DNA from 4 places in the Agrobacterium sp. SORGH_AS 787 genome. Region 3 is predicted to be linked to each of the others. Evidence: riboswitches for the same ligand, from Rfam matches in the RefSeq annotation. Region 3 holds a riboswitch; each other region holds the start of a gene.
What was found. Region 3 has a riboswitch for cobalamin ahead of QE435_RS02670 (ABC transporter substrate-binding protein). Riboswitches for the same ligand answer to the same signal wherever they lie in the genome.

Region 1 (8,009 bases), on a different contig from region 3:
CCTGTTCGGGCGACGAGTCCGAGGGCGAAATCGCGTAAGCCCCGCCGAAGCCGCCAGCCCAATTGGTATCCTCGTTCGTGCTGGCCAGCTTGTTCGAGGGCAGCAGGCCCGGCCCGACCCAGAGCTGTCCGTGCTGCTGTGACAGCGTCCAGAAATAGGTCATGGTCGAGAACTTGTCGCCGTTAAGCGACGCCGAGTTGGTGAAGCCTGCCGCCAGCTTGTCCTTCCACGACTGACCAAACCATGTCTTCGAGCTGGCATCGGCGAAGCGTTTGAACTGCCACGGCACGCCGCCCATGTAGGTCGGGCTGCCGTAGATGATCGCATCGGCCGAACCGATCGCCTCCAGCGTCTCCGTTGGTACCTCACCATCCTGCGGGATGCGGACGATTAGTGCTTCGGTACCGGCACCTTCCACCCCGCGTTGGACAGCTTCGGCCTGGCGGGCGGTGTGGCCGTAGCCGCTGAAGTATACGATCGCGATTTTGGTCATGGTCTGCTCCTTGGCGCGGCTTCGGCCGCTTTGTTGGTTAGGAGATAGGCCGGAGATTACGCTGGATAAATCCGTGCAAGCTGGATAGACTGTCAGTCTGGATTGCACAATGAGAACATGACTGACGCGCCCAACCTAAACCGGCTCCGTTACTTCACTGCCACCGTCGATGCCGGCTCTTTCACCCGCGCAGCCGAGCGTTTGGGGGTGGCGAAGACCGTCGTCAGCCATCAAGTCGCGCGATTGGAGGAAGAGCTACGGGTGACGCTGCTGAAGCGCACGACGCGGAAGCTCCATCTCACCGAGGCAGGACGCCGGTTCCACGAACGCGCGAGCGTAATCCTGCGCGACGCTGACGACGCGTTCGGCGAGGCCGCGCTGGGGTTGGAGACGCCAACCGGGACGCTGACCGTCACCGCACCCAGCGACTACGGCCGGACGGTGGTCGCACCCGCCATCGCCGAGTTCCTGTCGCGCTTCCCCGGCCTCCGTGCCGACGTGACATTCGACGATGCCATCGTCGACCTGATCGATACCGAGGTCGAGGTCGCAATCCGGCTGGGGTGGTTGGCCGACAGCGGTTTGCAGATGCGCAGGCTGGGGAGTTTCCGACAGCTGCTGGTCTGTACCCCGGCATTGGCGGCGCGAGCGACGCGACTGACAAACCCGCACGAGCTTCGAGATATGTCGTGGATCGGAAACCGGTTGCTGCGTCATCCGCTCGACTGGACGTTTACGAACGACGGAGTCGACGATCGCGTGGTCGGGCAGCCGACAATCATGGCGGACAAAACACCGGCGGCCCATGCCTGCGTCTTGGCTGGCGGCGGTCTGTCGGTGCTGCCAGACTTTGTGGTGGCTTCCGACATTGCAGCAGGCCGACTAGTTCACCTGATGCCCGCATGGTCATTGCCCGAAGGGGGTATATACGCCGTCTATCCCGAAGCACGCTTCCGCTCGGCACGCGTACGGCATTTCGTCGATCTGCTGCGCGACATGGAGTATCGTCGATCACACAGGGATGCACCTCTGGTGAGATAGGTGTCACAACCTGCTGGTTGTGAAGCCACCTCCCTGAAGTCGGCTCTTTGCGGGTTTCGAGGTATCGCAAACCCGCGCCCTAATGCTTGCCGGGGCCGGGCCTGGACAACACCAGCCATAAGCGAAGACCTTACTTTTCCTGGAAACCCTATCATCAAGCGTGTCCTCGAGAAGATGAGGGCGAGATCGGTACTCCATCTCCCGCACGTCGTGGCCGTCGAGATATATGAGGTCGAAGGCGTAGAGAACGGCGTCAGACTCGCCCTTGCCAGCCGTCTTGCTGGAAGCGCCGAGCGACTTCTGTAGCAAGCCAAAGTCAGGCCGGCCTTCCTCATCAAGCACCACCGCCTCGCCATCGATGATCATCGTCGCCGGCCCGAGCGCTCGGGCCGCCTGTTCGATCGTTGGAAATCGATGCGTCCAGTCATGGCCACCGCGTGTGAGGATTCGCACACGTTTCGGTTCAATATGGACAGCTAGGCGATAGCCGTCCCATTTCAGCTCCCACCTCCACTGATCACCTTTTGGCGGATGTGCTTTCAGTTGCGCTAGCGCCGGCTCGACGCGTTCAGGCATCGGATCAAACGGAAGCTGTGGCTGCGCGGGATTTCGCTTCCGATGCGGCTTCGAGCGGATCGGGGCCTCAGTCTCACGAAGAAGCGGCTTAGATCTCGGGGGGGGGGGTCGTCATGGCGGCAGTTCAACAGAAAACCTTAAGAATACTCTGCTGACCGATGTGCACCCTCCGATATACATTCCCGCGCAAACCAGGGATGCCGCTGCAAAAAAATTCTTTCATCTTTAGTTGTTTGATTCGGCAGAGAATATTTCTCTATCCTTACATTAGGACGGATTTCCGAACGTTAGCCCGGCTTGACTCTTGTGCCGGGCATGAACAAAAAGTGAACAAATAGGTTGAACGACATGACGTCGATCCTTGAACACGATCTTGAAGGGAGCCGTGAACGATGACTGCTGCCCGAGAGAGGTTGATCTCCGATCTGCGCGAGCGCATCGCCTCGATGCAGGGCGCGCCGAGCAGACGTGCCGGCTGTCTTCCCTTCGGCGCGCTGGAGATCGATGCGGTCTTGCCGGGCGGGGATCCTATGGGGCACTTCATGAGTTCGCAGGCGGAGGTTCTGGCACCGTCGATGGCGCGGCCGCCGCGCTCTTCGTTGCCGGAATAGCGGCCCGGACAAAGGGCCAGATGGCATGGTGTTTGACAAGGCCCGACCTCTTCATGCCGGCGCTGGCGCAAGTCGGCCTTCATCCTGACCGGGTCGTATTCGTTGAGGGACACAAGGAGGAGGACGTCCTGGCGAGCATGGAGGAGTGCCTCTCATTTGGGGGCCTTGGCGTTGTCGTCGGCGAACTGGTGCGGTTGCCGATGACGGCGTCGCGGCGTCTCCAGCTTGTCGCTGAAAAGACAAGAACCATGGCCATCGCCGTCCGACGCTGGCGACGGCAAACGGAGGCGAACGATTTCGGGCAACCGGCGGCCTCGACCACCAGATGGCCGGTCAGCGTGATGCCGTCGGAAGAACTGCCGGTTCCGGGGGTGGGGAGTGCACAATGGTTTCTGGAATTAATGCGCGTGAAAGTGGGTGAGTGTGCTGAGTTTCTCGTGAGAGCGTGTGATGACAAGGGTCGTATCCATCTATCTTCCCGATCTGCCGACGGATCGAATACGGCGCGCGGATCCCTCCATTCCGCCTGAACAGGCCATTGCCGTGATCGCCAAGTCGGGGTCGAAGCGCTGGGTCTCTGCCGCCGATGCAGCCGCCGGGAAAGCGGGCGTGAGAGCAGGGATGCCGGCCGCGAAAGCACAGGCGATCTTCCGCGACTTGATGATGGTCGAGGCCGACCCTGCGGCCGACGCCGCTGCCCTTGAACGGATCACCCTTTGGGCATTGACCGTCTATTCGCCGATCGTGGCCATCGACGGGATCGACGGCATCGTGATAGATACCGAGGGCGCCGATCACCTGCAGGGCGGAGAGCTGCCAATGGCGACAACAATCGTTAACCAGTTTTTAGGCAGGAAGCTCAATGCCCGCGTTGCTGTGGCAGACACTTGCGGTGCGGCGCGTGCCTGCGCGCGGGCGATCAACAGAGAGACCGTCATTGTCCCGAGGGGCGGGACGCTTCAGGCGGTCGAGAGGCTTCCGCTTTCTCTGTTGCGACTTCCGGAAAAGATCGTCGCCGACTTGAGGACCCTGGGCTTCCAGACGATCGGTTTGGCGGCTCTACGGTTTTACGATCTGGCGGTTTTCAGGCGCTACATTCCCTCGGCCAGCGTCCATAGGGCGCGATTGAAGCCAACATTCTGATCGATGCCGTTAATGGTGCGGGTCCGGCTGCGGCGTATAAGGGTCGTATTTCAACGCCGCATGCAATCGCGCAATCCATCAGATCTAAGCCTGCGGTCGAGTTGTGATTTAACGATATAAAGATATCGTTATATGATGTTGACTGACGGCTTACCCTTCAATATGGTCATGGTGCCTAAGGTTCTCCGGTCGTTGCGCGCAACGTGCCGGAGCTAAGAGGGAAGTCGGTGCTCCGTGTCATTCGGAAATGCCGACGCTGCCCCCGCAACTGTAAGCGGCGAGCTGAAGTCCAGTATGTCACTGGTTTACCCGGGAAGACGGACGGAAGTGATGAACCGTGAGCCAGGAGACCTGCCTTTGGCGAAGTAACGTCCACGGGCGGGGTGTCCCAGTGTGCCGTAGCAAAGGCTGCGCTGTAGCGGCCTGTCTTGCTATGCGTCCGCAGACCCATGCCCCCAGCTTTAAAGGGGCACAACATGTCTCAGACCTGCAGTTTCACAATCACGAGCGTACCCTTCGACGAGGACTACCGCCCTTCGGAGCATACGCGCATCACCACCAATTTCGCCAATCTGGCCATGGGCGAAAAGAGGCAGGAGAACCTGCGCAATGTCTTACGGATGATCGATAGCCGTTTCAACGCCCTTGCGTATTGGGATAATCCCAAATCGGACCGGTATTCAGTCGAACTAGAGATCATTTCGGTCGAAATATGCCTCGATTTTAAAGGCGAGAAATTTCCTCTCATCGAGATACTGAAGACGACGATCATCGATCACAAGACCGGCGAACGTATCGACGGCATTGTGGGGAATAACTTCTCCTCCTATGTGCGGGACTACGACTTCAGCGTCGTGCTGCCGGCGTATAACAAGAGCCTTCCTGCCTTCAGTACTCCGGCCGATTTCGGCGACCTGCATGGGAACCTGTTCAAGTCCTTTCTGCAGTCGGATGCCTACCGGTCGCACTTTCGCAAGCCGCCGGTCATTTGCATCAGTGCCTCGACCAGCAAGACCTATCACCGGACCGAAAATCATCACCCAGTCGTGGGCGTCGAGTACCGGCAGCATGAGCTCTCGTCCACCGATCAGTATTTCGGGAAAATGGGATTGGAGGTTCGCCACTTCATGCCTCCGGGCAGCGTTGCGCCGCTGGCCTTCTATTTTGTTGGTGACCTGCTGGGGGATTATTCCAATATCGAGCTCATCGGCATCGTCAGCACGATGGAAACGTTTCAGAAGATTTATCGCCCTGAGATCTACAATGCTAATGCAGCGGCCGGGACGTTTTACCAGCCCGATCTGAAGCACCAGGATTATTCGCTGACCCGGATCGTCTACGACCGCGAAGAACGCAATCGCCTAGCGGTGGATCAGGGCAGATTCACCGAAAAACATTTCATCAAGCCATACCGCGCCGTCCTTGAGCAATTGTTTGCCCAGTGCGCCGCCTGATCAACACTTATAAGAGGTCCTTATTGTGAAGACACTTTTCCCCACATCGACAGCCGGCAGCCTGCCGAAACCCTCCTGGCTTGCGGAGCCCAAGAAACTGTGGTCGCCCTGGAAACTGGAGGATGAGGAATTGCTGGAGGGCAAAAGAGACGCCCTGCGCCTGTCACTTTACGATCAACAACAGGCCGGCATCGATATCGTCAGTGATGGCGAGCAAACTCGCCAGCATTTCGTTACGACATTCATCGAGCATCTCGAAGGGGTCGATTTCGAGAAACGCGAAACCGTCAGAATTCGCGATCGCTACGATGCGAGCGTTCCGACAGTCGTCTCGAGCGTCTCTCGCCAGAAGCCAGTTTTCGTCGAAGACGCCAGGTTTTTGCGTCAGCAGACCAAACAACCCATCAAATGGGCTTTGCCGGGTCCAATGACGATGATCGATACGCTGTTTGACGGCCATTATAAGAGCCGTGAAAAGCTTGCCTGGGAATTTGCCGGGATACTGAACGAGGAAGCAAGGGAACTGGAGGCTGTCGGCGTCGATATCATCCAGTTCGATGAACCTGCGTTCAATGTTTTCTTTGACGAGGTGAATGACTGGGGTGTTGCGACTTTGGAAAGGGCAATTGAAGGGCTGAAATGCGAGACCGCCGTCCACATTTGCTACGGTTACGGCATTAAGGCCAATACGGATTGGAAAAAGACCCTCGGTTCAGAATGGCGTCAGTATGAGGAAACTCTCCCCAAATTGCAGAAATCCAGCATCGGAATGATCTCTCTCGAATGCCACAACTCTTATGTCCCCATGGATCTTCTGGAGCTTGTCCGAGGGAAGAAAGTGATGGTTGGAGCCATAGATGTCGCCAGCGATACCATCGAAACCCCGGAAGAGGTCGCTGCAACGCTGCGCAAGGCGCTTCAATTTGTCGACGCCGATAACCTTTGCCCCTGTACTAATTGCGGCATGGTCCCTCTGTCTCGTCGTGTGGCAAGAGGCAAGCTGAGTGCCTTGAGTGCAGGAGCTGAGATCCTCCGGAGAGAGCTCGCTGGCTAGTTTTCCGATAGTCTGAACCAACGGATGGCGGCGTCCCGTCGCCACCGTACCCACCGCTCAAACCGATCCAAAAGACTTCGTGCAATAAGGCTTCAACATCAACGGAGAGGTCGCCGCGTTGCGAGGCATCGTTTGATGGGTTGAACTTCTGGAGCGGCGGAGTTGCGGAAACTGAGCCCATCGGAAAAAAGAATAGACGCCCGAAATCCGGCGGCATATCGCCTCAAGCGGGTCTAAGAATTCCGTATGCTATTCGATCTCCCAGATACCGATACACTCTATGCCGCTCTCCTTGCACGGAATGAAAGTTTCGACGGGCAGGTCTTCGTGTGTGTTTCATCTACAGGTGTTTTTTGCCGCCTGACGTGCCCCGCACGAAAGCCAAAGCGCGAGAACTGCGCATTTTATCCGACGATTAGACAATGCGTTGAGGCCGGCTTTCGCCCCTGTAAGCGCTGCCATCCTCTTCAGGCGGCTGCGCTTGCAGATCCTACAATTGCAGCACTTCTAAGTGCTCTGGACTCGCGGCCTGATCTCCGTTGGTCTGAAGACCATGTGATCAAGCTTGGTTACGACCCCTCAACGGTGCGGCGAAGCTTCAAAAGGCAGTTCGGAATGACATTCCTCGAAATGGCGCGTCAACGGCGGCTCCGAGAAGGATTCGAGACGTTGGCTGTCGGCGGGAAAGTGGTTACGGCCCAGCATGAGGCCAGCTTTGAATCCGCCAGCGCGTTTCGCGCCGCTTTTGCTCGCCTTCTCGGCCAATCTCCCTCTGATTTGCGATCCGATAAGTTGCTGCGCGCAACATGGATACCGACGCCGCTCGGCGACATGATCGCGGTCAGCAGCCGAAGCCATCTTCATCTTCTGGAATTCTTGGATCGAAAAGGCCTTCCAGCAGAGCTTAAGAAGCTACAGAAGACCTCCAGAGAGGGTATCGGTATCGGCAGGATGCCTCCTTCAGAGCAAGCTGCCGCAGAACTCACTGAGTACTTCGCGGCTCGTTCTGACAGGTTTTTGACGCCACTTTCGGCGCCTGCAAGCGCATTTACTCAGCAAGTTTGGGATGCTTTGCGCGAGATCCCCGCTGGTGAAACGAGAAGCTACTCTGAAATTGCTCGCCAGATCGGCCATCCGACGGCAACTCGGGCGGTGGCCCGTGCCAATGGTGCCAATCAAATCGCTCTTATGATTCCTTGTCACAGAGTCATCGGGGCAGATGGCTCCCTGACCGGATATGGCGGTGGGCTATGGCGCAAACAGCGGCTGATAGAAATCGAACGACAACTCAAAACGATAAGTAAGGAAACCTCTGCGTGATATCCCAGATCGAAAAGGCTCGACAATTCCGAAGCTTTCACGTGCCTTACAGCCCACTCTTCCTCTATAACATCTGGGATGCTGGCAGCGCCAAGGCCGTGGAAAGCGCTGGTTCAAAAGCCGTGGCGACCAGCAGTTGGTCCGTAGCTGCGGCTCACGGTTATGAGGATGGCGAGCAGCTTCCTCTCGATGAAATGTTGGCAACCGTTGCGAAGATTGCAAGATCGGTCGAGTTACCAGTTACCGTCGATTTTGAGGGTGGGTACGCTGCCGATCCTGAAACGGTTGGGCAGAACGTTCGCAGATTGCTGGAGCTC
Region 2 (8,009 bases), 520 kb from region 3:
CCTGCCAAAATCATTCGAATCCATCGCCGCTGCGATATTGAGTGAGCCAAGGTTGCAGGAAATGTCCTTGCCGGTCGTTTCATAGGACAGGTCGGCCTCATAGGTGCTGGGTTCACTGACCTGAAGAATTTCCGAGCAGAGATTGCTCATGGTGATGCGCCCGGCAATCGGGTTCTCGCGGTTCACCGTGTCCTCGAACATGATGTAGGGATAGCCGCTTTCGAACTGGATCTCGGCCAGCACCTGAAAGAACTCGCGCGCCTTGATCTTCTTTTTGCGGATACGGCTATCGGCGACCATCTCGCGGTACTTTTCCGTCACCGAAATTTCGCTGAAGGCGACGCCATAGATGCGTTCCACATCATAGGGTGAGAAGAGGTACATATCCTCATTGTTCTTGGCGAGTTCGAAGGTGATATCCGGAACGACGACGCCGAGCGACAGCGTCTTGATGCGGATTTTTTCGTCGGCATTTTCGCGCTTGGTGTCGAGGAAGCGCATGATGTCCGGGTGATGGGCATTGAGATAGACGGCGCCCGCACCCTGGCGCGCGCCAAGCTGGTTTGCGTAGGAAAAGGAATCCTCCAACAGTTTCATCACCGGAATGACGCCGGAAGACTGGTTTTCGATCTGTTTGATCGGCGCACCGGCTTCACGAAGATTGGTCAGCGAAAGGGCTACCCCGCCGCCGCGCTTCGAGAGTTGCAGTGCGGAGTTGATGCCACGGGCGATCGACTCCATATTGTCTTCCATGCGCAGCAGAAAGCAGGAAACCAGTTCGCCGCGCTGCTTCTTGCCCGCATTGAGAAAGGTCGGAGTCGCCGGCTGAAAGCGGCCGGAGATCATCTCATCCACAAGGTCGCGGGCCAGCTTTTCGTCGCCCCGTGCCAGCGTCAGCGCCACCATGCAGACGCGGTCTTCATACCGCTCCAAGTATCGTTTTCCGTCAAAGGTTTTCAGCGTATAGGACGTGTAGTATTTGAACGCCCCGAGGAATGTCGGGAAGCGGAATTTCTTCGCATAGGCATGATCGAAAAGATCGCGGACGAAGTTGAAGGCATACTGGTCCAGCACCGTCTGCTCGTAATAGCCTTCACTCAAAAGATAATCGAGCTTTTCGCGCAGATTGTGAAAGAACACCGTGTTCTGGTTTACGTGCTGAAGAAAGTACTGGCGTGCAGCCAGCCTGTCCTTGTCCAACTGAATCCGGCCATCCTCATCATAGAGGTTCAGCATCGCGTTCAGCGCGTGGTAATCCAGCACGGTCGCGTCCGATTGCTTCAGGGGCCTCTCGAGTGTCAACGTGTCCAAAATCGTTCCAATCCCTGTCTGACATTGACGACGTCCTCTCCCGTTCCCATCAGTTCGAAGCGATAGAGATACGGCACACCGCATTTGGCGGAGATGATGTCGCCGGCGATCCCGAAGGTTGCGCCGAAATTGCTGTTGCCCGCAGCAATCACGCCGCGAAGATTTGCTCGATTATTCGCATCGTTGAGGAAGCGAATGACCTGTTTGGGAACCGCGCCCTTGCCGTTCTCGCCGCTATAGGTCGGAACGATGAGGACGAACGGCTTGTGAACATGGAGAGGTTCAGCAGCGCTGATCGGAATGCGGCGGGCCGGGGTCTCGAGCTTGCTCACAAAGCGATGTGTGTTTTCCGAGCGGGTCGAGAAGTAGACGACCTCCCCCGCCATGCTCTGCGTCACGATGCAAGCGTGCTGATCATGTCTGGCCGAAAGCCCGCCCAGTGCATCTCGCCGGCAATCACAACTGGTACCTGGCGATAGCCGAGACCGAGCACGTGCTCATAAGCTTGCTCGTCAGTGGAGACATCGACGATTGTGTAGTCGAGACCCTGACGATCCAGAGCGCGGGTTGTCGCAGTGCATTGAACGCAAGCTGGCTTGCTGTAGACGGTGATGGTCATCTTGATCCTCGTTGGAAAAAACGCATGGGAAATCGCTCTCGCGCCGTGAAGCGCGTGATGGTCGAAAGCAGGATGGAATGCGGGGCCGAGGTATACTTGGCCGTGCTGTCGCATGGCTCGATCGCAAAAGCGCTGAACGCTTCTGTTTCGCCATGCCTCAAACGTCTGTTACTCCAACGGATAAAAGACTGAACTCGTAATCATAGGACTTCACCCCGAAGTGGCTCTACGCGGAGGCTCCAGGGAAGCGAGACGCACAGAGTCATCCCGTGCGTATTCGCGACCTTCCGGGCACCCCGCCGGTGGACGTTCTCGCTCAAGGCAGGTCTCCTGGCTCGCGGGTCGACACATTCATCTCGCCTTCCCGAAACGTCATGTTTCAGTGGCTGTTGAGAGAATGCTCGCCGCTTACAGTTGCGGGGGCAGCTGCGGCATTGCTTTACCCTGATCGGGTTTTGCGCACCGTATTCCCATCTTCGCTTCCGACAGAATCGGAAGAACCTTGAACACCAGATATAGTATGCATTTCGTCGATGGCGTCAATAGGCTGTTGTGGCGCGCCCGTGCGCAATGATGCTGCTTTCAACAGGACGTGAGGCGGCACCAAAATATGAAGCAAACGGTCTTGTTTTGTGCAAGGAGAGGTGATTATAGGCGCAAGCATTTTGCGGCGAGAGCCGCGTTCAAAGGGATTTTGGATTATGATGAAGCGTCTTTTTGCGGCTGTTGGATTTTGCGCGTTGGCTGGGTTTGCGACGACCCCCGCGACGGCTGCGACGAGCTATCCTCTGACGATCGAAAACTGCGGCGCGACGGTCACCTTCAACAAGGCGCCAGAGCGTGCCGTGGCACTTGGCCAGAATAGCGCCGAGATCATGCTGCTGCTCGGTCTTCAGGACAAGATGGTCGGCACTGCCTTCTGGCCGAACAAGGTTCTGCCGCAGGTCGCAGAAGCAAATGCCAAAGTCAAGGTTCTGACTGTCGAGTTTCCGACCTTCGAATCCATCCTGGCACAGAACCCGGACTTCGTGACCGCCGCTTTGCCGACGCTCGTCGGCCCTACCAGCAAGGTGGCGAAGCGCGAAGATTTCGACAAGCTTGGCATCTCCACCTATCTGTCGCCCAGCATGTGCGCGCTGGACGACATGTCCAAGGACAAGTCCGGTTACGGCAACCGCTCCAAGCTCTGGAACATGGAGACGCTGTATAAGGAGATCGACGATCTCTCGCAGATCTTCGATGTGGCCGACAAGGGTCAGGCCGTCATCGCCGACCTGAAGAAGCGCGAAGCTGCATTGCGTGCTGATGCGCCGAAGGATGGCAAGAAGCTTTCCTATGTCTTCTGGTTCTCCAGCCCCTCGCCTTCGGCTGACGCCTATCTCGGCGGCAAGAACAGCCCATCCGGCTATATCGCCGATCTTTTGGGCGGCACCAACGCCATTACGACCGAAACGGAATCGCCCGCGATTGGTTGGGAAACGATCATCGCCGCCAATCCCGATGTCATCGTCGTGACGCAGGTCGACCGCAATCGCTGGGAACTCGACAAGGCAGATGCCAAGATCAAGTTCCTGAATAGTGACCCTGCCACCAGCCAGATGAATGCCGTCAAGAACAAGGCGCTCGTCATCATGTCGGCGCAGGCGATGAACCCGAGCGTTCAGACGATCTATGGCGCCGAGCAGATTGCTCAGCAGTTGAAGACCCTCGGCCTCAAGTGAGTTCGGTGGCGGCTAAGGATCGATCAGGAAGCGGGATGAGCCGGCTGCTTGCCTCCGCGGCGCTCTATCTCGCCTGCTTCATGACGATTGCCCTCGTGGTCGGCATCAGTGTCGGGATTGGCGATTTGCCGATCCCGCTTTCGACCACCTATGCCGCCATCACCAACAAGCTCGGCTGGACGTCGGTCGAGATCAGCCGCATCCATGAGGCGGTGATCTGGGAGTACAGGCTGAGCCGCGCGCTCGTGGCCGTCTTCTGCGGTGCGGGCCTCGCGATGTGCGGTGCCATCATGCAGGCCATGCTGCGCAATCCACTGGCCGAGCCCTATGTTCTCGGCATTTCCGCCGGTGCTTCGACCGGTGCGGTTGCCGTCGTCATTCTCGGAATTGGCGCTGGAGCGGTGTCGCTTTCTCTCGGCGCCTTCGTCGGCGCCTTCGCCGCATTCTTCCTGGTCGCCATCTTATCCAATGGCGCTCGCGGCGGAGCCGACAGAACGATCCTCGCCGGTGTCGCAGCCGCTCAGCTATTCAATGCTGCCACATCCTATGTGGTCACCACATCCGGCAACGCGCAGCAGGCGCGCGATGTGATGTTCTGGCTTCTCGGCAGCTTCGGCGGTGTACGCTGGCCGGATGTCGGTCTCGTTTCCATCGTCGTCGGTCTCGGTTTGATCTGCTGCCTGTTCCATACCCGCGTTCTCGATGCCTTTGCTTTCGGCGATGAAGCGGCCGCTTCTCTAGGTGTCAATGTCGGGCGGACACGCATCATCCTCTTTGCGCTGACGGCAGTTATTACCGCCACCATCGTCAGCATGGTGGGAACGATCGGCTTCGTTGGCCTCGTCGTTCCCCATGCGGCACGGTTCGTCGTCGGGCCGCTGCATGCACGGCTCTTGCCGGCCTGCGCCATCACCGGTGCCATCTTCATGGTGCTGGCGGACATCGCCTCCCGCACGCTCGTCCCGCAGCAGGTTCTGCCCATCGGTGTGGTGACGGCGCTTGTCGGCGTGCCCTTCTTCTCCGTCATCCTTTACAGGCTGCAACGCGCGTCATGAGTATCACAGCGGACAATCTGGTGTGGAAGGTCGGTGCCAAGACGATTGTGGATGGCATTTCCTTCACGGTCGAGCCAGGCAAGATGCTCGGACTTCTCGGCCCAAACGGCTCCGGAAAAACATCGCTGCTACGGCTGCTCAGCGGGTTGAAGAAACCCCATTCCGGAAGGGTGCTGCTGGACGGCACGGACATCAAAACGATCCGCCGCAAATCTCTGGCGCAGCGCATCGCCTTCATCGAGCAGCACGCCACGACGAACGTCAATCTCAAGGTCATCGACGTCGTCAAGCTTGGGCGCTTTCCCCACAAATCGATGTTCTCCGGTTGGACGCGGGAAGACGACGCAGCGGTGAATGAGGCGCTTGAGCGCACGGAAATGGCAGCCAAACGCAATGATGCCTGGCAGAGCCTCTCGGGCGGTGAGAAGCAGCGTGCTCATCTTGCTCGCGCCCTGGCGCAGTCGCCGAAGGAGCTCATCCTCGATGAGCCCACCAATCATCTGGATGTCCACCACCAGATCAGTCTTCTTCGTCTGGTGTCTCAGCTTCCGGTCACCAGCATCATAGCACTCCATGACCTCAATCACGCGGCCATGTACTGCGATCACCTGATCGTGCTGCAGACCGGCAAGATCGTGGCATCTGGAACGCCAGAAGAGGTGATGACGCAGGATCTCTTGCGGGATGTCTTTTCGGTGGAAGCCGTCGTCGAGGCGTCGCGCTTTCACGCCAAGCCGCACATCCAGTTTCTTCGATAGAACATCGCGTCTGAATGTGCGGTCGCAACCACGCATCTACGGTTCAGGGACTCTTGTGAAAACCATCAACGAAAACCAGACGCTTGGCATCGGCCTTCGGGTCCTTTCGGGGTTTCTTTTTGCGGGCATGTCAATCTGCATCAAGGCGACTTCGGGACAAGTGCCCGTCGGGCAGATCGTCTTCTTTCGCTCGGCCTTTGCGCTGATCCCACTGGTGATTTTTCTCTGGTGGCGTAACGAGTTCCCGCGTGGGCTGGCGACGCGGCGCCCCTTTGGCCATTTGCTGCGCTCGAGTCTTGGGGCTGCGGCGATGTTTGCATCCTTTGCGTCCATTGCGCGGCTGCCCTTGGCGGAGGCGACGCTGCTCACCTATCTTTCGCCGACCTTTACCAGCATTGCCGGTGTCGTGCTCCTTTCCGAGCGGCTGACCAAATGGCGCGTCGGTGGCGTGCTCTTCGGCCTTGCGGGGGTCGTGACGCTGGTGTGGCCGGAGATCGGTCACGGCGTTATGGATGAAACGCGAATGTGGGGCTACATTCTCGGTCTGCTGATGGGGGTGCTGACTTCCTTCGCTCTCATCATGGTGCGCAGTCTCAGCAGAACGGAAAATCCAGGCGCGATCGCTTTCTACTTCGTCATCGCCTCAATGATCGGCGGCCTGTTCACCTTGCCCTTTGGCTGGGTGATGCCGGATCATATGGGTTTCGCGCTTCTCGTTCTCGCAGGTCTGTTCGGTGGCTTCGCCCATATCGCCATGACGGTGGCTTTTCGACATGCGGAAGCATCTTTGCTCGCTCCCTTCGAATATATCGCGATCCTGTGGCCGATCCTCGCAGACTTGCTGATCTTCAAGTCACCGCTTTCCAGCACTTTCATAACCGCTCTGCCGCTGATCCTCACCGGGGCGGCACTTGCTGCGATGGAGGGAAGGCGGAAGCGTAATCAATCATAGGTTGCGCCGCACAGCTCTACATCATTGGCTTTGGTCGACGGCATGTGGAAAGGCCTGTCCCTTAAAGCGCTCATTGTTTGGGTTGAATATTGAGAAATGCGGGATGACAAGGACGATCAATCCCAGCAAGAGAAGGGCTCTTCTCCATATTGGTGGCTTCCTCCTCAAACGATCCCTCGCGCCGTTAGATTCCTGTTCCGTTCATTAAGTTTTCTCTAATTCAACCTGCGTACGTACGCTGGCGTACAGCAACGATGAGCTTCCCCCTGCATTATGACCTACATCAACGGAGGGGAATATGGACACGCAAAATGTCAGCACCGCATCCGAAGTGGTTGTCACAGAAGAACAGCTTGCCGAATTGAGAATGGGCATTGCCGATCTCAGCCCTGCTCTTTCCGCGTTTGCCCGTCGCTTTGTTCGCACGGAGGAAGAGGTGGACGATCTCGTTCAGGAAACGATTTTGAGAGCGCTCCGCGCCGTTCATCGGTTCACGCCGGGAACGGCTTTGAAGTCGTGGCTTTTCACCATTATGCGAAACACCTTCTGCACGCGCTACAAGGTCGCTCAGCGAGAGCGCATCGGTCTGCCGGCCGGCGTCGAGAAGATGATCTCCACGCCACCTAGCCAGGAATGGCGCCTGGAACATCAACAGGTCATGCGCGCGATCGGTGATCTGGATTCAGATCAGAAGAAGGCCTTGCTCCTGATTGCGGATGGTACCAGCTATGCCGACGCTGCCGATATGTGTGGCTGCCGCATCGGCACCATTAAGAGCCGTGTCAGTCGCGCCCGTGAGGCGCTGCGCCGCGACCTTTACTGACAATCCCCCAACGTCTTCACGTTGTTCATCGCCCACCCCGCACCTCAGGGATGGGCCAGAATTTCGTTCAGGCTTTCAATCATTTCCCCGGTCTTTACAAGCGTCAGCTGAGCCGCAAAACGACCTCGCAGCAGTGCCAGTGAGGCATCATGCGTTTCGTCTCGCCCGCTGCAGACGGCGTCTTCGATGAGAAAGACGCGGTAGCCGAGATCGATGGCGCCGAGAACCGCTGCAAGCACGCAGACATCGGTCTCCCCACCGGAGATCACGACCGTGTCGACGCCCCGCTTGTGAAGATCGTGATGCAGTCTTCCATCCGTCCATGGAGAATAAGTATATTTGCTAAAGTCCACCGCGGGCGGCATGAAGGCGGCGAGCTCCGGAATAACCTCGGTGAGTTCACGGCGCATATGATCGCCGGTCATCATCCACCATTTGCGGTAATAGGACTGCCATTGACCCGGGGCGGCCTTCGCATTGGCAGGCGGAACGAAACGGGTGAAGATGGTCTGCTCTGGCCATTCCTGAACCAGCCGGCCCACATTGCCGAGGATCTTCGGCATCCAGTCCACCTGCCATGGCGTCTCCTCCGAGAACATCCGCTGCATGTCTATGCACAGGTGCCGCCAATTGCCGGAATTCGTGTCGGTAGAAGCCATTGTCGAACTGCCCCAGAGAGGTCTGCGTTGCGGCTGCTAACCGTAGGGGACGGGCAATGTTCCTGACTTTGAAGCCGCAGGTCGCGTCAACCGTAACGGAGAATGTGAAGC
Region 3 (8,009 bases):
CGGACCTCCTATGGACAGCGTTATTCGCCGCTGACACAGATCACCACCGCAAATGTCGGCGATCTGAAAGAGGCCTGGCGTTACCAGACCGGCGACGTCAAGCTTCCCGGCGACGTTGGCGAAACGACCTATCAGGTGACGCCGCTGAAGGTCGGCAAAACGCTTTACCTCTGCACACCGCACAATTGGGCGATCGCCATCGATGCGGCGACTGGCAAGGAAAAGTGGAAATACGATCCGAATGTTGGCCTCAATCCCAATCGTCAGCATCAGACATGCCGTGGCGTAACCTATTATGCCGACCCAACCGCTCAGGCAGGCGCGCAATGCGCCGCCCGCGTCTATCTCCCAACATCCGACGCTCGTCTCATCGCGCTCGACGCCGAAAACGGCCAGGTTTGCACGTCTTTTGCTGACCAGGGTGTTCTGCACCTGGAGACCGGCATGAAGTACAACCCGGCTGGCTACTACTATTCCACGTCGCCGCCCGCCATTGCCGGGAACAAGATCATCGTCGGTGGCGCAGTCAATGACAACTACTCCACCCAGGAACAGTCCGGCGTTATCCGCGCCTTCGACGTGAACAGCGGCGAGTTGCTGTGGAACTGGGATTCCGGAAACCCTACCCAGACCCAACCGCTTCCGCCGGGTCAGACCTATACGACCAACTCTCCCAACAGCTGGTCCGTATTCAGCGTCGATGAAGCGCTTGGGCTCGTCTACATTCCTTTGGGGAATCAAGTTCCAGACCAGCTCGGAATGGGTCGGAGCGAGAGTGTAGAGAAATACTCCTCGTCGATTGTGGCACTCGACGTAAACACCGGGCAGGACCGCTGGGTCCGGCAGACTGTGCATCACGACCTATGGGACATGGACGTGCCGGCACAACCGGTGCTGCTCGACATAACAAAGCCGGATGGCCAGTCTGTTCCCGCTCTCGTTGGGCCGACCAAGCAGGGCGATATCTATGTGCTGGACCGTCGGACGGGTGAACCGATCCTGCCGGTGACCGAAGAACCGGCACCCGGTGGCGCAATTCCGGAAGATTTCTCCGCGCCAACGCAGCCGACCTCTGCCTTGACGTTCAAGCCCGAGCCGCTGCAAGAAAAGAACATGTGGGGCGTCTCACTGTTCGATCAGCTCGCCTGCCGCATCAAGTTCCATCAGCTGAATTACGAAGGTCGCTACACGCCGCCGTCCTTGAAGGGTACGCTCGTTTATCCGGGCAACTTCGGTACCTTCAACTGGGGCAGTGTTGCGGTCGATCCCGAGCGCCAGGTGATGTTCGGAATGCCGACCTATCTTGCCTTCACCTCGCAGCTCATTCCGCGCGACAAAGTCCCGCCGAAGGGGCAGGATGAGAAGGGCAGTGAGCAGGGTCTGAACCGCAACGACGGCGCGCCCTATGCCGTGTTGATGGGCCCGTTCCTGAGCCCGATCGGCATCCCTTGCCAGGCGCCACCGTGGGGCTATGTCGCAGGAGCCGATCTCAGAACCGGCAAGGTTGCGTATAAGCACAAGAACGGCACTGTCTATGACATGACGCCACTGCCGCTTCCCTTCAGGGTCGGCGTGCCGGGTATCGGCGGCCCGATGATCACCAAGGGTGGCGTGGCCTTCCTCGGTGCAGCGGTCGACAACTATCTGCGCGCCTACGATCTGACCAGCGGAAAGCAGTTATGGGAGGCAAGATTGCCCGCGGGCGGGCAGGCCACGCCCATGACCTACGCTCTCGACGATGGCAAGCAATATGTCGTGATGGTTGCAGGCGGTCACGGATCGGTCGGCACGAAGCCTGGTGATTACGTCATCGCCTATACGCTCCCCTAACCGGAGCATTTCGTTAAAACCCTTGATGGCCGGGACTTGTTTCCGGCCATTTTGTTTCTCAAGCGCACGTTAATAGGCTTGTATTTGGTATGTAATAACATTACACGACGTCGCTTGACGGACCAGATCAAATAGGTCTATCTGGCTTATGACGGTTCCAAGCGAGAGATCGCGAGGAATAATAGGGAACACGGTGCGGGGATTGTCTCCAAGGCCGTGGCTGCCCCCGCAACTGTTAGCGGATTGTCGAGCACTCGTGACGCATTTACCTGCGTCGGGCCACTGCGAATCTATCGTGGGAAGGCGGGCAAGACGATCATCCGTGAGCCAGGAGACCTGCCGTCATAAGTTCATTCCAATGTCACGGGCGGGGATGCCCTGAACAGGAGACGTCATGATTGTTATTTGCGCCCTTCAGCGCTCACATCCATCTGTGTTTTTTCCTCGTTCTCGATCGTCTCACGCACGTTGCTGTCGAATGAGTGTTTCATTCGCGCTCACATGACGGCGTATGCCTTTGGCAACGTCGACGATTTCGGGGATTATCGAACCATGACATTTCACTTCACCGGCGCATTTCTCGCGGCGGCATTCGCTGCACTCTCGATGGTGCCGAACACGGCAGAGGCTGCGGAAACGACCTACCCTTTGACGCTGAAAAATTGCGGCAGGGACGTCACCTTCAAGCACGCGCCACAGCGCACCGTTTCTCTCGGTCAAAGCACCACGGAAATCCTTTATCTGTTGGGACTGGCCGATAGGGTTGTGGGAACGGCCGTCTGGATCGGACCCGTGATCAAGGGTTATGAAGAGGCCAACGCCAAGGTGGAGCGCCTCGCGGACAATGATCCGAGTTTTGAGAACGTTGTGGCGAAGAAGCCGGATCTCGTCACCGCACAGTTTCAATGGCATGTCGGTCCGGAAGGCATCGTTGCGAAGCCTGAGCAATTCGAAGAACTTGGGATTTCCGTATATACGTCGCCTGCGGATTGCACCGGAAAGGACAATTCGGGCGGTGGCGATGGCGTCAGAAGTTCTGTCTTCACCATGGACCAGATCTATCAAGAGGTCGCTGAACTCGCGCAAATCTTCAATGTCCAAGACCGAGGTGAGAAGCTCATCGCCGACCTGAAGGCCCGGGAAGAGGCTGCGCGTCAGAAGATCGCATCTATGGATGGCAAGCTCTCTGCCGTCTTCTGGTTCTCCAGCGCTGAACTGGATATCGATCCTTACGTCGCAGGCAAGAACGGTGCGCCCGGCTATATCATGTCAGCGCTCGGCATCAAAAATGTCATCGACAGCGAAGAGGAATGGCCCACAGTCGGCTGGGAAACCATCGCCAAATCCAATCCCAGCATCATCGTTGCGGGCAAGATGGACCGTCGCCGTTTTCCAGCTGACGATATCGCCGTGAAGCAGAAATTCCTGAAGGATGATCCGGTCACAAGCCTGATGCCGGCCGTCAAGAACAACCATATCGTCGTGATGGATGCACAGGCTATGAACCCGACGATCCGAACCATCGACGGCATTGAGGTGTTGGCCGACCAGATCGTTCAACTCGGCCTGGCGAAGTAAGCCTATGCCCCTTTCTTTGCTTTACGCCCGTGCTGCCGTCATTGCAGCCGGGTGCCTTTTGGTGGCGCTTTGGCTTGGCGCCTCCATTGGCGAAACCTCCATTCCGATGGAGGTTGTCGCCAAGACGGTCGCCAATCGCCTCTGGCATGCCGGATATCCGCTGGATGCCATCGATGAAGGCATTATCTGGAATTATCGTTTGAGCCGCGCCGTGGTCGCCGCCTGTTGTGGGGCAGCTCTCGCCGTGTCTGGGGTCGTGCTGCAATCCCTGTTGCGCAATCCGCTTGCTGACCCCTACATTCTCGGCATCTCCGCCGGGGCATCGACCGGCGCCGTCGGCGTCGCAATCCTTGGCCTGGGTGCTGGCGTGCTGACCATGCCTCTCGGTGCATTTCTCGGCGCGCTCCTCGCCTTTGCGCTTGTCAGCCTGCTGGCGCTCAGGGCTGGGCGGGGCAACAGCGCAATCATTCTGGCCGGCGTCGCCGGTTCGCAGTTGTTCAACGCGCTCACCTCTTTCATCGTCACCAAGGCTGCCAATGCTGAACAGGCCAGGGGCATCATGTTCTGGTTGCTCGGCAACCTGTCCGGCGTTCGCTGGACGGATGTCTCGCTTGCCCTTCCGATCGCCATTTTCGGCCTCGTTGTCTGCCTCTGGCATGCCCGGGCGCTGGACGCCTTTACCTTCGGAGCGGGATCGGCCGCTTCTCTAGGAGTACCCGTGCGTCGCGTCTATGTGGTGCTGACAGGCACCGCTGCGCTGATGACGGCGGTCATGGTCAGCATTGTCGGCTCGATCGGCTTTATTGGTCTCGTTATTCCCCATGCTGCACGCCTGGTCGTCGGCGTTTGCCACGGACGCCTGCTTCCGGCTGCCGCATTGATCGGCGCCATCTTCATGATCGGTGCCGATGTTCTTTCCCGCACCATCATCGCCGGCCAGGTTCTACCGATTGGCGTCATCACCGCACTGTTCGGTGCGCCCGCCTTCGCGCTTATCCTTTCGCAGCGGCGGAGGGTGGCATAATGCTTTCCGTGCGCAACCTAAGCTGGACAACGGGCGGTGTCGGCATCGTCAATAACATCAGCCTCGATCTTTCTGCTGGTGAATTTCTTGGCATCGTCGGGCCCAACGGATCTGGCAAGACGAGCCTCATGGCTATGCTTTCGGGCCTGAGAAAACCGCGCTCCGGCGAGGTCTTGCTGGACGGTAAGTCGATGAACCTTTTCCAGCGTCGTGATGTGGCGCGCCAGATCGCGCTTGTCGAGCAGCAGGCTGAGACACAGGAGCGCATCAGTGCTCGCCAGGCGGTGGAGCTTGGCCGTATTCCGCATAAGGGCGCCCTGTCTCCTTGGTCCCCTGAAGATGACGAGATTGTCGATCAGGCGTTGCGTAACGTCGATATGGAGGGTTTCGGGAGGCGCATGTGGCACACGCTTTCTGGCGGAGAGCGTCAACGTCTGCATATTGCCCGTGCTTTGGCACAGCAGCCGAAGATCCTGCTCCTGGACGAGCCGACCAATCATCTCGACATCGGCCACCAGATCGCACTTCTGCATCTGGTTCGCCAGCAGAGGTTAACCGTCGTTGCCGCTTTGCATGATCTCAATCACGCGGCGATGTTCTGTGACCGGATCGCTGTGCTCAAGGCGGGAGCGCTCGTTGCGATGGGTAGGCCCTGCAAGGTCCTGACCCCGGAACTCATCTTCGATGTGTTTGGCGTTCATGTCGATGTGGAACGAGAAGGCGAGGATGCCTGCCATATCCGCTATCGCGCGCCGGTCATGATCGAAACCCAATAAGGATATCACGATGAAATTGCTTCTCTCCATTGCTACGGCTACCGTCGTTTTGTCGATGAGTGCGGGTCTTGCCTTGGCGGAGACCGTGGAGGTCAGGATGCTCAATCAGGGTGAGAAGGGCTCGATGGTCTTCGAACCTGACTATCTTCATCTCCAGCCCGGCGACACGGTAAAGTTCATCGCCACGCATAAGAGCCACAATGCCGCGACCATCGACGGCATGGTTCCAGAGGGGGCGAAGGGTTTCAAGGGCAAGATCAACGAGGAGATTGAAGTCACTTTCGAACGGGACGGCTTCTACGGCATCAAATGCTCGCCGCATTTCGGTATGGGCATGGTCATGTTGATCAAGGTGGGCGAGACCAGTCTGCCGGAAAGCTATAGAAGCGTGGCCGTTCCCGCCCGCGCCAAGCCGCGCCTCGATGCTCTCTTTGCCGAGGCCGAGGCGGACCAAGGCAAGCCTTGAGCACGAGATAGGGATCAGGCGCACTTTTCAGAGGCGTCTGTGTGCAAAAGTCCGCTTTACGATCTTGAAGCGGAAGACACTCATCCTACATCTCCCTCAACCCGCTGGTCCGGGCCCCTCTGGTGAAAGTCCCGGCGCTTTCACGATGTCGGACCGTTTCCGACACCGCGCCGAGACTAAGAGGTCCGTTCATGCTCTCCGATATCGCCGCATGGTTCATTACGCTGCTCGTCGTCGATCCGCTTCAAGCCGAGATGCGCGAACAGCTGGATCGTGCAAATGCATCGACTGAAATTATCCAGCAATCGCAGCGATGCGTCGCAAGCCAGGCGCCGCAGCTTCTCAACCGCGCCGGCGAAGACCCGGCCTGGGCGATCGCCACCGTTGTCGGTTTTACCTTCGGCTGGACGTCACCGGCGCAATTGCTGGATAAGAGCGAACCGAATTGCGCAGCCGTTCTTGCCTTGCTGCAGGGCGGTGATGAAGGGGAAACTGAGGTCTAAGCTCCTACGCCTTAGATATTTTCGTTGCGCCAGCCCCTGTACCATTCGACGAAATGCTGGACGCCTGTTTCAACCGGCGTTTCCGGCGCATAGCCTGTGAGCGCTCGCAGCAGATCCGGCGAGGCATAGGTACGCGGCACGTCACCCTGTTGCATGGGCAGCATATTGCGGATGGCCTTCTGGCCGAGAACAGTCTCCACCGTTTCGACGAAGCGCATCAACTCGACAGGTTGGCCACCGCCAATATTGACCACGCGGAACGGTGCATGTTTCGACAGCGTATCGGTCACACCCTCTTCGGTGACGCGATTGTCTTCCGAAGGTGCTATATGGCTGAGGCGGATGATGCCTTCCACCAGATCGTCGATATAGGTAAAATCGCGGCTCATCTGGCCTTCGCCGTAAATATCGATCGGCTGACCCTTGAGGATGGCATCGACGAATTTGAAGAGCGCCATGTCGGGTCGGCCATAGGGACCGTATACCGTGAAAAAGCGGAAAGCCGTCGTCGGCACCTTATGCAGATGCGCATAACTATGCGCCATCAGTTCCATGGACTTCTTGGTGGCCGCATAGATCGTCATCGGCTCATCGGCACGGTCACTCTCGGCAAAGGGCACCTTCTCATTCGATCCGTAGATCGAGGAGGTCGAGGCGAGCAGGAGATGCTTTGGCTGAAGATTTTTCGCCAGCTCCAGAATATTCCACGAGCCGATGAGGTTGGAGTTCACATAGTCCTTCGGGCACTCGATGCTGTAGCGAACGCCCGCCTGCGCCGCGAGATGGATGATCACCTCCGGCTCGGCGAGGTCGGCTGCGCGGTTCAGCGCATCGGCATCTTCCAGCATGCCGATTTCAGCCTTGAAGCCGTTCGAACGCGCAAGGATCGCGTGCCGCTTTTCCTTCAGCGCGACATCGTAATATTGCGTCATCCCATCGAAGCCGACGACGAAGTGACCATCGTCCAGCAACCGCTTGGCGAGGTGAAAGCCGATGAAACCCGCCGTTCCGGTAATCAGATAACGCATGGGATGTGCAGACCTTCCGTTACTGTTCCGAGCGACCGATGCTCGAATAGGAGAAGCCATGGGCTGTGACTTCATCGGCGCGATAGATGTTGCGCAGGTCGACGAGGACGGGGCTCTTCATGATGCTTTTGAGACGGGCGAGATCGAGCGCGCGGAACTGGTTCCATTCGGTCACGATCACCAGCGCTTCGGCATCCTGCGCGGCCTCGTAGGGACCCTGGGCATAATCGATGCCCTCGATGAGCGGCTTGGCATTGGCCATGCCTTCCGGATCGTAGGCTGTGACTTTAGCGCCGGCATCCTGCAATGTCTGGATGACTGTGATCGCCGGGCTGTCGCGCATGTCGTCGGTATTCGGCTTGAAGGTCAATCCCAGAACGGCCACCTTTTTGCCGCGGATATCGCCGCCAGCGGCTGCGATCACCTTGCGGCCCATGGCGCGCTTGCGATTGTCGTTGACGGAAATCGTTGCCTCGATCAGACGAACCGGGCTGTCATAATCCTGCGCGGTCTTGGCGAGCGCCAGCGTATCCTTGGGGAAGCAGGAACCGCCATAACCCGGGCCTGCATGCAGGAATTTCGAGCCGATACGGCCATCGAGCCCGATACCCCGAGAGACGTCCTGCACATCGCCACCCACCTTTTCGCACAGATCGGCGATCTCGTTGATGAAGGTAATCTTCATCGCCAGGAAGGCGTTGGCGGCGTATTTGATCAGTTCGGATGTACGCCGCGTGGTGAAGAGCAGCGGCGACTGGTTGAGATAGAGTGGACGGTAAACTTCGGTCATCACCGGACGTGCGC
Region 4 (8,009 bases), on a different contig from region 3:
TCTGTCCGGCGATGAAGCGCGGATTGACGGCACGGGCTCTGACCACGCGGGTGATTGCCTGGGCGATGGAGCGGGCACGCGGCCGGGCAGGATCGGTCGTATCCAGCGCCACCACATCCGCCGCCTGTCCAAGCTTTGCCTTGGCGGCGGCAAAGCCGCCAACGAAGGCGACGTCGGACGAACCATCCAGAAGATCGCGACCCGGATCGTCACCGGTATGAACCAGAAGTTCAGCGCGTTCGACTTGGGCAGCAAAGCCTGAATCGGAGAGGATCGACAAGCCATCTGCCCCACCAAAGGCGTGGCTGGCCGCGTCCAGATAGGCTTGGCCCAACTCTTCCCGCTCGTCCCAATCGCCGCTTGCCAAGGCCTCTTCGATGCCAGCGCCATAGGTACCGGGAGCCGAGCCGAAAATGCGTGCTGGGATACGACCGAGAGAGGCCGTTTCCTCCGCCAGAGGATTATCGCCGGACGACTCTTCGCGTGAGGCAATCGTCCTTGCCGCCGCATCGAGAAGGGCAATCAGAGGCGGGAACATATCGCGGAACAGGCCCGAAATGCGGAAGGTCACGTCCACCCGCGGGCGTCCGAGCGCGGCTGGCGGCAGAACTTCGATGCCGTTGACCCGGCCGGTCGCCTGATCGTAGATCGGACGCGCACCCATCAGATGCAGCGCCTGACCGACATCTTCGCCGCCATTGCGCAGCGATGCGGAGCCCCAGAGATCGAAAACCAGATGCCGCGGCCAGTCGCCATGGCTTTGCAGATGATGGCGCAGCACCTCTTCGCCTGCCGCTTTTCCAAGCTCGAAGGCCGTCGGTGTCGGCATGGTACGCGGATCGGCAGCATAGAGATTGCGCCCTGTCGGCAGCACATCCAGTCGTCCGCGTGCGGGTGCACCTGAGGGACCCGGCACGATATGGTGACCATCCAGCGCCGCCAGCAGCGCAGCTTTTTCTTGGGCAGCACTTTCGCGCCTCAGAGAATCCGGCTCATCGTCGGCGCAACGCCCGAACACATGTTGGCCGTCCTTAATGGCGAAATCCTTGAGGTCGCACAGAAAGGCATCGATCCGGGTGAGTGCTGAATCCGCGTCCTCCGCCGCGCCGATACCGGCATCGGCGGCGAGCCCCGTCTCGAAGGCCTTCTCGACGATCAGCTTTGCCAGACGGTCGCGGCGACGGCGATCAAGCCCATCGGCCTGGGCATATTCGTCCACCAGTTGCTCGAGCGCGGCCTGCTCCGGCGAAAGACCGGCGGCAACCAGTATGGGCGGAATGTGCCCGATGGTGACGGCAGCGATCCGTCGTTTGGCAACAGCAGCCTCCCCCGGATTGGAGACGATGAAGGGGTAGATGACCGGCAGCGGTCCAGTGACGATTTCCGGGAAGCAGGTTTGCGACAGCGCGACCGTCTTTCCCGGCAGCCATTCCAAGGTGCCGTGAGCGCCGACATGGATGATCGCATGCGCGCCGAAATCCTGCTGCATCCAGGCACCGAAAGCCGCAAGCGCATGACGCGGCGGCAAGGCCGGATCGTGGTAGTCCACCCGCCTGTCTACTTGGCGCCCCCGGTCTGGAGCAAGAGCGACGACAACGGAGCCGAAACGGGCGGCGCGGAAGTGGAACGCCTGATCAACCACAGCCTCGTCGTCAGCGGCATCGCCCCAGGCCGAAGCCATTCCGGCCCGTGCCTCCTCAGGAAGCGTGTCGAAATAGGTTCGGTATTGGGTGAGAGGAAGAGCGGCGTTCTCCGTCTCGATCCGATCCAGAAGCTCGCGTGCGGTCTCCGGAATATCGCCGAGTGCATAACCCGCATCCCGCAAATCACGCAGCATCTCCAACACGCTTTGGGGCACGTCGAGACCCACGGCATAGCCCGTGCGACCGGGTGCGGCACCGGGATAATCCGGCATCAGGATGACAAGGCGCCTTTCCCGGGCTGCAGTCCGCGTCAACCGAAGGAAGGCGGCAATACGACGAGCGACCTGCTCGACCCGGTCTGACTCTGGGGCGTTGATCAGCCCTTGGCGCCCGTCAGGATCGGACTGTTTGAATGAGATCGCACCTGCCAGAATGCGCCCATCGAGTTCCGGCAAGACCACATGCATGGCAAGATCGGATGGATTGAGGCCCCGCATGTTCTCGGCCCAGCCATCGCGCCGGGTCGTGGCCATGATCACTTGGAACACCGGCACGCCCACCCGGTCGAACAGGCTCGTGCCGTCCTGATCCGTCTGGCTGGCAAAGGCAGTGGCGGCGATAATGGCAGCGGGTTTCAGCGGTACCAGCGCGTCTTCGAGGAATCGGATCGCTTCACCATCCTTCAGGCCGCTGACGAAGATCGGCAGGGGTGCGAAACCGCGGGACTTCAGCGCCTCGAAGAGCGCATCGATTGGTGCAACATCGGCAGCCAGAAGCATGGAGCGATAGAAAAGGATGGGAAGTCTTATCGCTTCGGGGGCAAAAGCCGCGAGCACCTCATCGACATGGACGGCGCCAAGACCCGGCAGATAGAAGCCGGACTTCGGCAGCGGCTCCGGCGTGAAGCCAGGCCAGGCACCCTCCTCAGCAAAAGCGGCAAGACCTTCCGAAAGCCGGCGCATGTTCTGCGGGCCGCCTTCGCGGAAGAAGGAGAGGATTGAAGCGAGCCACGTCTGGTCGATTGTGGATTGCGCCTCGAGCTTTTCGTCGCGCTCGCTACACTCACCCGGCAGGAGCAGGAGCTTGACGCCGCGCCTGCGCGCCATCATCGCCAGCTGATCGACGCCGTAGCGCCAACGGTCCGCCCCGCCAAGAATCCGGATAAGGATCAGCTTGGCATGTTCTGCTGTCTTTTCGATCCAGAGGTCGACGGACATAGGATGGCGCAGTTCGGAGAGATTGGCGACGCTGAGCGAAACGCCAGATTCTTCAGGCCAGGCGTGCTGCAAACCGGCCAGATCGCTTGACGAGAAAGACAACACCACCACATCCGCCTGGGGCTGGTTGAGATCAACCGGCTCGATCAGGTCGTCTAGCGACGAAGATGTGGTGGCGAGAATATGCATGATGCGTCAGGCAGCCAGCATCTGTTCGATCTTCTCGCGGTTGAGGCCCTTTTCGCCAATTACCACCAGCGCAGAACGCCGCACTTCGCCCGCAGCCCAAGGGCGATCGAAATAGTGGTTCACGCGCGAGCCGACCGCCTGAACCTGCAAACGCATCGGCTTGGCCGAGACTTCGACGAAACCTTTGATGCGCAACACATTCTCGGAGGCCGCGGTTAGAGCGATACGCTCCGCCAGCGACTCAGGATCGGATACCGCGCCAAGCTCGACGACGAAGCTATCGAACTCGTCATGATCGTGGTCTTCCTCCTCGTCATGGTGGGTATGGCGGTTTTCGATATCGTTCTCGACCGCAAGCCCGAGACCGATGAGAACCGCAGGATCGATCTGGCCATGGGATGCGACGACGATCTTCGCAGCCTTTGGCAGATGCTCGCCGATATGCGCCTTGGCGCGTTCCAGACCATTCGCATCGAGAAGATCGCCCTTGGTCAGCACGATCAGATCGGCGCAGGCGATCTGGTCTTCGAAGACTTCTTCGACCGGATCGTCATGATCGAGCGCTTCGTCATTGGCGCGCTGGGCGGCGAGCGCATCCATGTCATGCGACACCATGCCTTCCGCCAAGGCCGCACCATCGGCCACCGCAACGACGGCGTCGACGGTCACGCGGCTTTTGATTGCCGGCCACTGGAAGGCCTGCACAAGCGGCTTTGGTAGTGCGAGGCCCGAGGTTTCGATCAGGATATGTTCGACCTTGGGCTGGCGGCTGAGGATCTGTTCGATGGCCGGCTGAAAGTCGTCAGCGACCGTGCAGCAGATGCAGCCATTGGCAAGCTCGACGATATTTTCCTCCGGGCAGCTTTCGATGCCGCAGCCTTTGAGGATTTCGCCATCGATGCCGACATCGCCGAACTCGTTGACGATGATCGCCAATCGCTTGCCATCGAGCTTTTCGAGAAGGCCGCGCAGCAGCGTGGTTTTGCCGGCGCCCAGAAAGCCGGTGACGATGGTGCAGGGAACGCGCTCTAGCGTGGTCATGATGTCTCCTCGACGAAATTCAAAGGGGGAATACGCGCGACCATGCCGCGCTTCAAACTATCGGGACGGCCGCGCCAGGGCATCAGGCCATCGGTGGACGTGGAAAGCAGGCGCGCACCGGTGATGAGATCCTCGGCGTTTTCAGGCGTCAGCCCGCCAAACACATAGGACCAGCCGTCGGCTGTGCGCATTGCGGCGCTGGCACCACGCTTGCAATTGGCGAGGCAATTGACGCTGTGCACCTCGACATTTACCTCGGCGCCAAGCGCGATCGCCGCTTGCGCGAGAAGCGCACCAGGACGGGGCTCCGCATTTGGCTCCGCCTCGTCGCGGCAGCTGCGACAGACATAAACGACCAGGCCGGACGCTTCGCGCGTGTCGGTTGATCCTTCAGTCCGTGACGATGTTGAGGTGATATCCAAACCGTATCCGCTTCCGCCATTCAAACATGCAAGGGGTGCGGATACCGAAGACGGAATGCGAGACAGCGCAAACCGAAACTCGGCGAGACCGACTGACCGGAGCACCCCGCCCGGCAGACGTTTTGTTCTGAAACGGCAGGTCTCCTGGCTTGCGGCTTGAACGAGCGCCCTTGCACCGCCTTCCCGGATCGAAATCCAGTGGCTTTACGGTGTGGGCTCGCCGCTTACAGTTGCGGGGGCAGCCACGGATTGACCCGAGAAGTGGGCGGAACCGTGTTCCCTCTTAGCTTTTCCCGTTGCCGGAAAAAGACCGTCAGTGCCTTACCTTTACGGGCAAGCCGCGGCTTGGTCAATGCAGGCGTTGGCACGCGGCTCATCGGCTCCATTGCGGAGGAGGGCGTTTTGACTATAGTCGCCGCTTCTAAAAACGGCTCGGAAGGACGTGGGACATCATGACACGCGAGATCAGCGACAGCGAGGCCGCCCGCCACCGCGAAAAGATGGTGAACCGCAAGAGCGTGCAGGATGCCGAAGTCGCCGAAAAGACCATCGAGAAGGGTCTGCTGATGGTCAATACCGGTCCCGGCAAGGGCAAGTCGACGGCCGCGTTCGGGCTTGCGCTTCGAATGCTCGGCACGGGAAGACGCGTCGGCATCGTTCAGTTCATCAAGGGTGCGTGGTCGACCGGCGAGCAGCAGGCGCTGACCATTTTCGGCGACCGGGTGGAATGGCGCACCATGGGCGAAGGTTTCACGTGGGACACGCAGGATCTGAAGCGCGACGTCGCGGCAGCCACGAAAGCCTGGGACGAAGCCAAAATGCTGATGGCCGACGAAACGATCGGACTTCTGGTCTTGGACGAGCTGAACATCGCGCTTCGCTACGACTATCTCGATCTGACGGAGGTCGTCGCCACCTTGCAGAACCGCCGCCCTGATCTCCACATCATCGTTACCGGGCGTAACGCCAAGCCACCGCTCATCGAGGCAGCTGACATGGTGACGGAGATGACGCTGGTGAAGCACCACTTCAAGGCAGGCGTCAAAGCCCAATCCGGCATCGAGTACTGATCCATGGCCGCCAGATCCATCATGTTTCAGGGAACCGGCTCGGATGTCGGCAAGTCGCTGATGGTGGCAGGTCTGGCGCGCGCCTTTACCCAGCGCGGACTTTCGGTTTTGCCCTTCAAGCCGCAGAACATGTCTAACAACGCGGCGGTGACGGCAGATGGCGGCGAGATCGGCAGGGCGCAAGCTTTGCAGGCGCGCGCCGCTGGCGTGCCGCTGTCAGTGCACATGAACCCGGTTCTGTTGAAACCCCAGAGCGAAACGGGTGCGCAGGTCGTGGTTCAGGGAAAAATTCTCGGCAATGCGAAAGCAGCCGACTATCAACAGATGAAGGCCGGGCTGATGCCCCGGGTGCTCGAAAGCTTCGAGCATCTGAAAGCCCGCGCCGATCTGGTCCTCGTGGAAGGTGCCGGCAGCGCTTCGGAAGTCAATCTGCGCGCCAACGACATTGCCAATATGGGCTTTGCCCGGGCAGCCGATGTCCCCGTGATCCTGATCGGCGATATCGACCGGGGAGGGGTCATTGCCAGCCTCGTCGGCACGAAGACAGTGGTGGATGCGGACGACGCCTCGATGATTGAGGGATTCATCGTCAACCGTTTTCGCGGCGACCCTTCGCTCTTCGATGAAGGCATGCGCGTTATTGCCGAGCATACTGGCTGGAGCTCCATCGGCCTCCTCCCGCATTTCGCCGAGGCATCGCGCTTGCCCGCCGAGGACGCGCTCGGCTTAACCGGCGCAAGCCAATCAAAGCCCGGTGCGAAAATCCGCATTGCCGTGCCAATCCTGCCGCATATCTCGAACTTCGACGATCTCGATCCGCTCGATATGGAGCCGGATGTCGAACTGGTGCGCGTGCGCCCTGGAGCCGCCATTCCCGGCGATTGCGCCCTCATCCTGCTCTGCGGATCGAAATCCACGATTGCCGATCTGGACGTCTTGAAACAGGCTGGTTTCGATATCGACATCAAGGCGCATCTTCGCCGTGGCGGCTTTGTGCTTGGTCTCTGTGGCGGCTATCAGATGCTGGGACGTGTCTTATCGGATCCGGACGGCATGGAAGGTCCGCCTTCCACCGTCGAAGGTCTTGGGCTGCTCAATGTCGAGACGGTGCTGACGGGAGACAAAAGGCTGGTCTCGGTAGAGGGGCGCAGCTTCGATGGTAAAGCCTTCTCCGGCTACGAAATGCATGTGGGCGTCACGAAAGGCGACGACTGCAATCGTCCCTTTGCCACGATCGGCAATCACGTCGATGGTGCAATCTCAGCGGACGGCCGCGTTTTCGGCACCTATGTCCATGGGCTGTTTGCTGATGACGGACAGCGCAGCGCCTGGCTGCAGAGGCTTGGCGGGCAATCGTCTGCCCTGAATTACGAAGCGCAGGTGGATGCCGTTCTGGATCGGTTGGCGGACCATATGGAGCGCCACCTCGATCTCGACGCACTGTTGTCTATAGCACGGTAACCAACGCCAGAAGGCCGAAGAGCCCGATCAACAGACTGTCGGCGATCCACGCGAGTTTCAGCGCCTGGCGAATATCGGTTGCCGTCAGATCCCGCCGTCCGCCTTCGCCCATGAAGCGCGCCTGGATCATCTGTCCGCCGTAGGATCGTGGTCCCGCAAGTGCAAAACCAAGCGCACCAGCCAGCGCCGATTCCGGCCAGCCGGCATTGGGAGACCGGTGATGCTTCGCATCGCGCGCGACTGCACGCAGGGCGCCTTGCGGTGATGCGCCTTTGACGAAGACGGCAGCGACGATGAACAAAACAGCCGTCAGGCGCGAGGCGGGAAGATTCACCAGATCGTCTACTCGAGCCGATGCCCAACCAAAAGCCTCGTGGCGCGGCGTGCGGTGACCGATCATGCTGTCAGCCGTATTGATGGCTTTATAGCCAGCGCCGCCCGGTAGCCCGAGCAGACCGAGCCATAATGATGGCGCCACAATGCCATCGGAAAAATTCTCCGCCAGGCTTTCGATGGCCGCCCGGCACACCGCCGCCTCATCCAGTTGATCGGGATCGCGGCCAACGATCATCGACACGGCTCTTCTGCCGCCTTCGAGGCCTTCGCTTTCCAGCGCGGTGGCCACCGCCTCGACATGTTGCTCCAGGCTTTTTTGTGCCGGAAGCGAAGCACCGACGACGGCGACCAGCAACAAGCCCAGCGGAAGAACCAGAAGGACATTCTGCAAGGCGAGCGAGATGGAGACGGTGACGCCGAGAAGCACTACAAGCGCCAACACGCCTTTGGCTTCACGATTGGAAAATGATCCCTGTTCCCGGTTCCATTTTCTGTCGAGCAGCGCGATAAGCGAACCGATCCATGTGACCGGATGACCGATGCGGCGAAACAGCCAGTCGGGATAGCCGACAAGGCGTTCGATCAGAAGCGACAGGAAAGCGAGAGCAAAGAACATGGGCGATACGGGAC

Region 1: another riboswitch for cobalamin. It lies ahead of QE435_RS23490 (DUF1852 domain-containing protein); the one in region 3 lies ahead of QE435_RS02670 (ABC transporter substrate-binding protein).
Region 2: another riboswitch for cobalamin. It lies ahead of nrdH (glutaredoxin-like protein NrdH); the one in region 3 lies ahead of QE435_RS02670 (ABC transporter substrate-binding protein).
Region 4: another riboswitch for cobalamin. It lies ahead of QE435_RS13705 (DUF1636 family protein); the one in region 3 lies ahead of QE435_RS02670 (ABC transporter substrate-binding protein).

What each region holds. Positions count from the first base shown of each region.
Region 1 is NZ_JAUTBG010000003.1:2,530-10,538, reverse strand. It holds gene QE435_RS23515 (flavodoxin family protein) at 1-493, opposite strand, end outside; gene QE435_RS23510 (LysR family transcriptional regulator) at 611-1,534, shown strand; partial or broken gene QE435_RS23505 (ATP-dependent DNA ligase) at 1,691-2,170, opposite strand; partial or broken gene QE435_RS23500 (ImuA family protein) at 2,503-3,251, shown strand; partial or broken gene QE435_RS23495 (DNA polymerase Y family protein) at 3,172-3,771, shown strand; cobalamin riboswitch at 4,026-4,238, shown strand; gene QE435_RS23490 (DUF1852 domain-containing protein) at 4,341-5,318, shown strand; gene QE435_RS23485 (methionine synthase) at 5,344-6,372, shown strand; gene QE435_RS23480 (trifunctional transcriptional activator/DNA repair protein Ada/methylated-DNA--[protein]-cysteine S-methyltransferase) at 6,619-7,692, shown strand; gene QE435_RS23475 (isocitrate lyase/phosphoenolpyruvate mutase family protein) at 7,689-8,009, shown strand, end outside.
Region 2 is NZ_JAUTBG010000001.1:1,135,294-1,143,302, forward strand. It holds gene nrdE (class 1b ribonucleoside-diphosphate reductase subunit alpha) at 1-1,311, opposite strand, end outside; gene nrdI (class Ib ribonucleoside-diphosphate reductase assembly flavoprotein NrdI) at 1,299-1,697, opposite strand; gene nrdH (glutaredoxin-like protein NrdH) at 1,706-1,930, opposite strand; cobalamin riboswitch at 2,233-2,450, opposite strand; gene QE435_RS04985 (ABC transporter substrate-binding protein) at 2,635-3,651, shown strand; gene QE435_RS04990 (iron chelate uptake ABC transporter family permease subunit) at 3,687-4,706, shown strand; gene QE435_RS04995 (ABC transporter ATP-binding protein) at 4,703-5,464, shown strand; gene QE435_RS05000 (DMT family transporter) at 5,520-6,416, shown strand; gene QE435_RS05005 (sigma-70 family RNA polymerase sigma factor) at 6,784-7,239, shown strand; gene QE435_RS05010 (isochorismatase family cysteine hydrolase) at 7,284-7,898, opposite strand; gene QE435_RS05015 (hypothetical protein) at 7,985-8,009, opposite strand, start outside.
Region 3 is NZ_JAUTBG010000001.1:616,968-624,976, reverse strand. It holds gene QE435_RS02675 (glucose/quinate/shikimate family membrane-bound PQQ-dependent dehydrogenase) at 1-1,830, shown strand, start outside; cobalamin riboswitch at 1,966-2,189, shown strand; partial or broken gene QE435_RS02670 (ABC transporter substrate-binding protein) at 2,449-3,408, shown strand; gene QE435_RS02665 (iron ABC transporter permease) at 3,413-4,432, shown strand; gene QE435_RS02660 (ABC transporter ATP-binding protein) at 4,429-5,208, shown strand; gene QE435_RS02655 (pseudoazurin) at 5,264-5,674, shown strand; gene QE435_RS02650 (hypothetical protein) at 5,866-6,177, shown strand; gene QE435_RS02645 (NAD-dependent epimerase) at 6,189-7,205, opposite strand; gene QE435_RS02640 (UDP-glucose/GDP-mannose dehydrogenase family protein) at 7,225-8,009, opposite strand, start outside.
Region 4 is NZ_JAUTBG010000002.1:907,169-915,177, forward strand. It holds gene cobN (cobaltochelatase subunit CobN) at 1-3,049, opposite strand, end outside; gene cobW (cobalamin biosynthesis protein CobW) at 3,056-4,093, opposite strand; gene QE435_RS13705 (DUF1636 family protein) at 4,087-4,512, opposite strand; cobalamin riboswitch at 4,629-4,842, opposite strand; gene cobO (cob(I)yrinic acid a,c-diamide adenosyltransferase) at 4,965-5,582, shown strand; gene QE435_RS13715 (cobyric acid synthase) at 5,586-7,043, shown strand; gene cbiB (adenosylcobinamide-phosphate synthase CbiB) at 7,030-7,995, opposite strand; gene cobD (threonine-phosphate decarboxylase CobD) at 7,994-8,009, shown strand, end outside.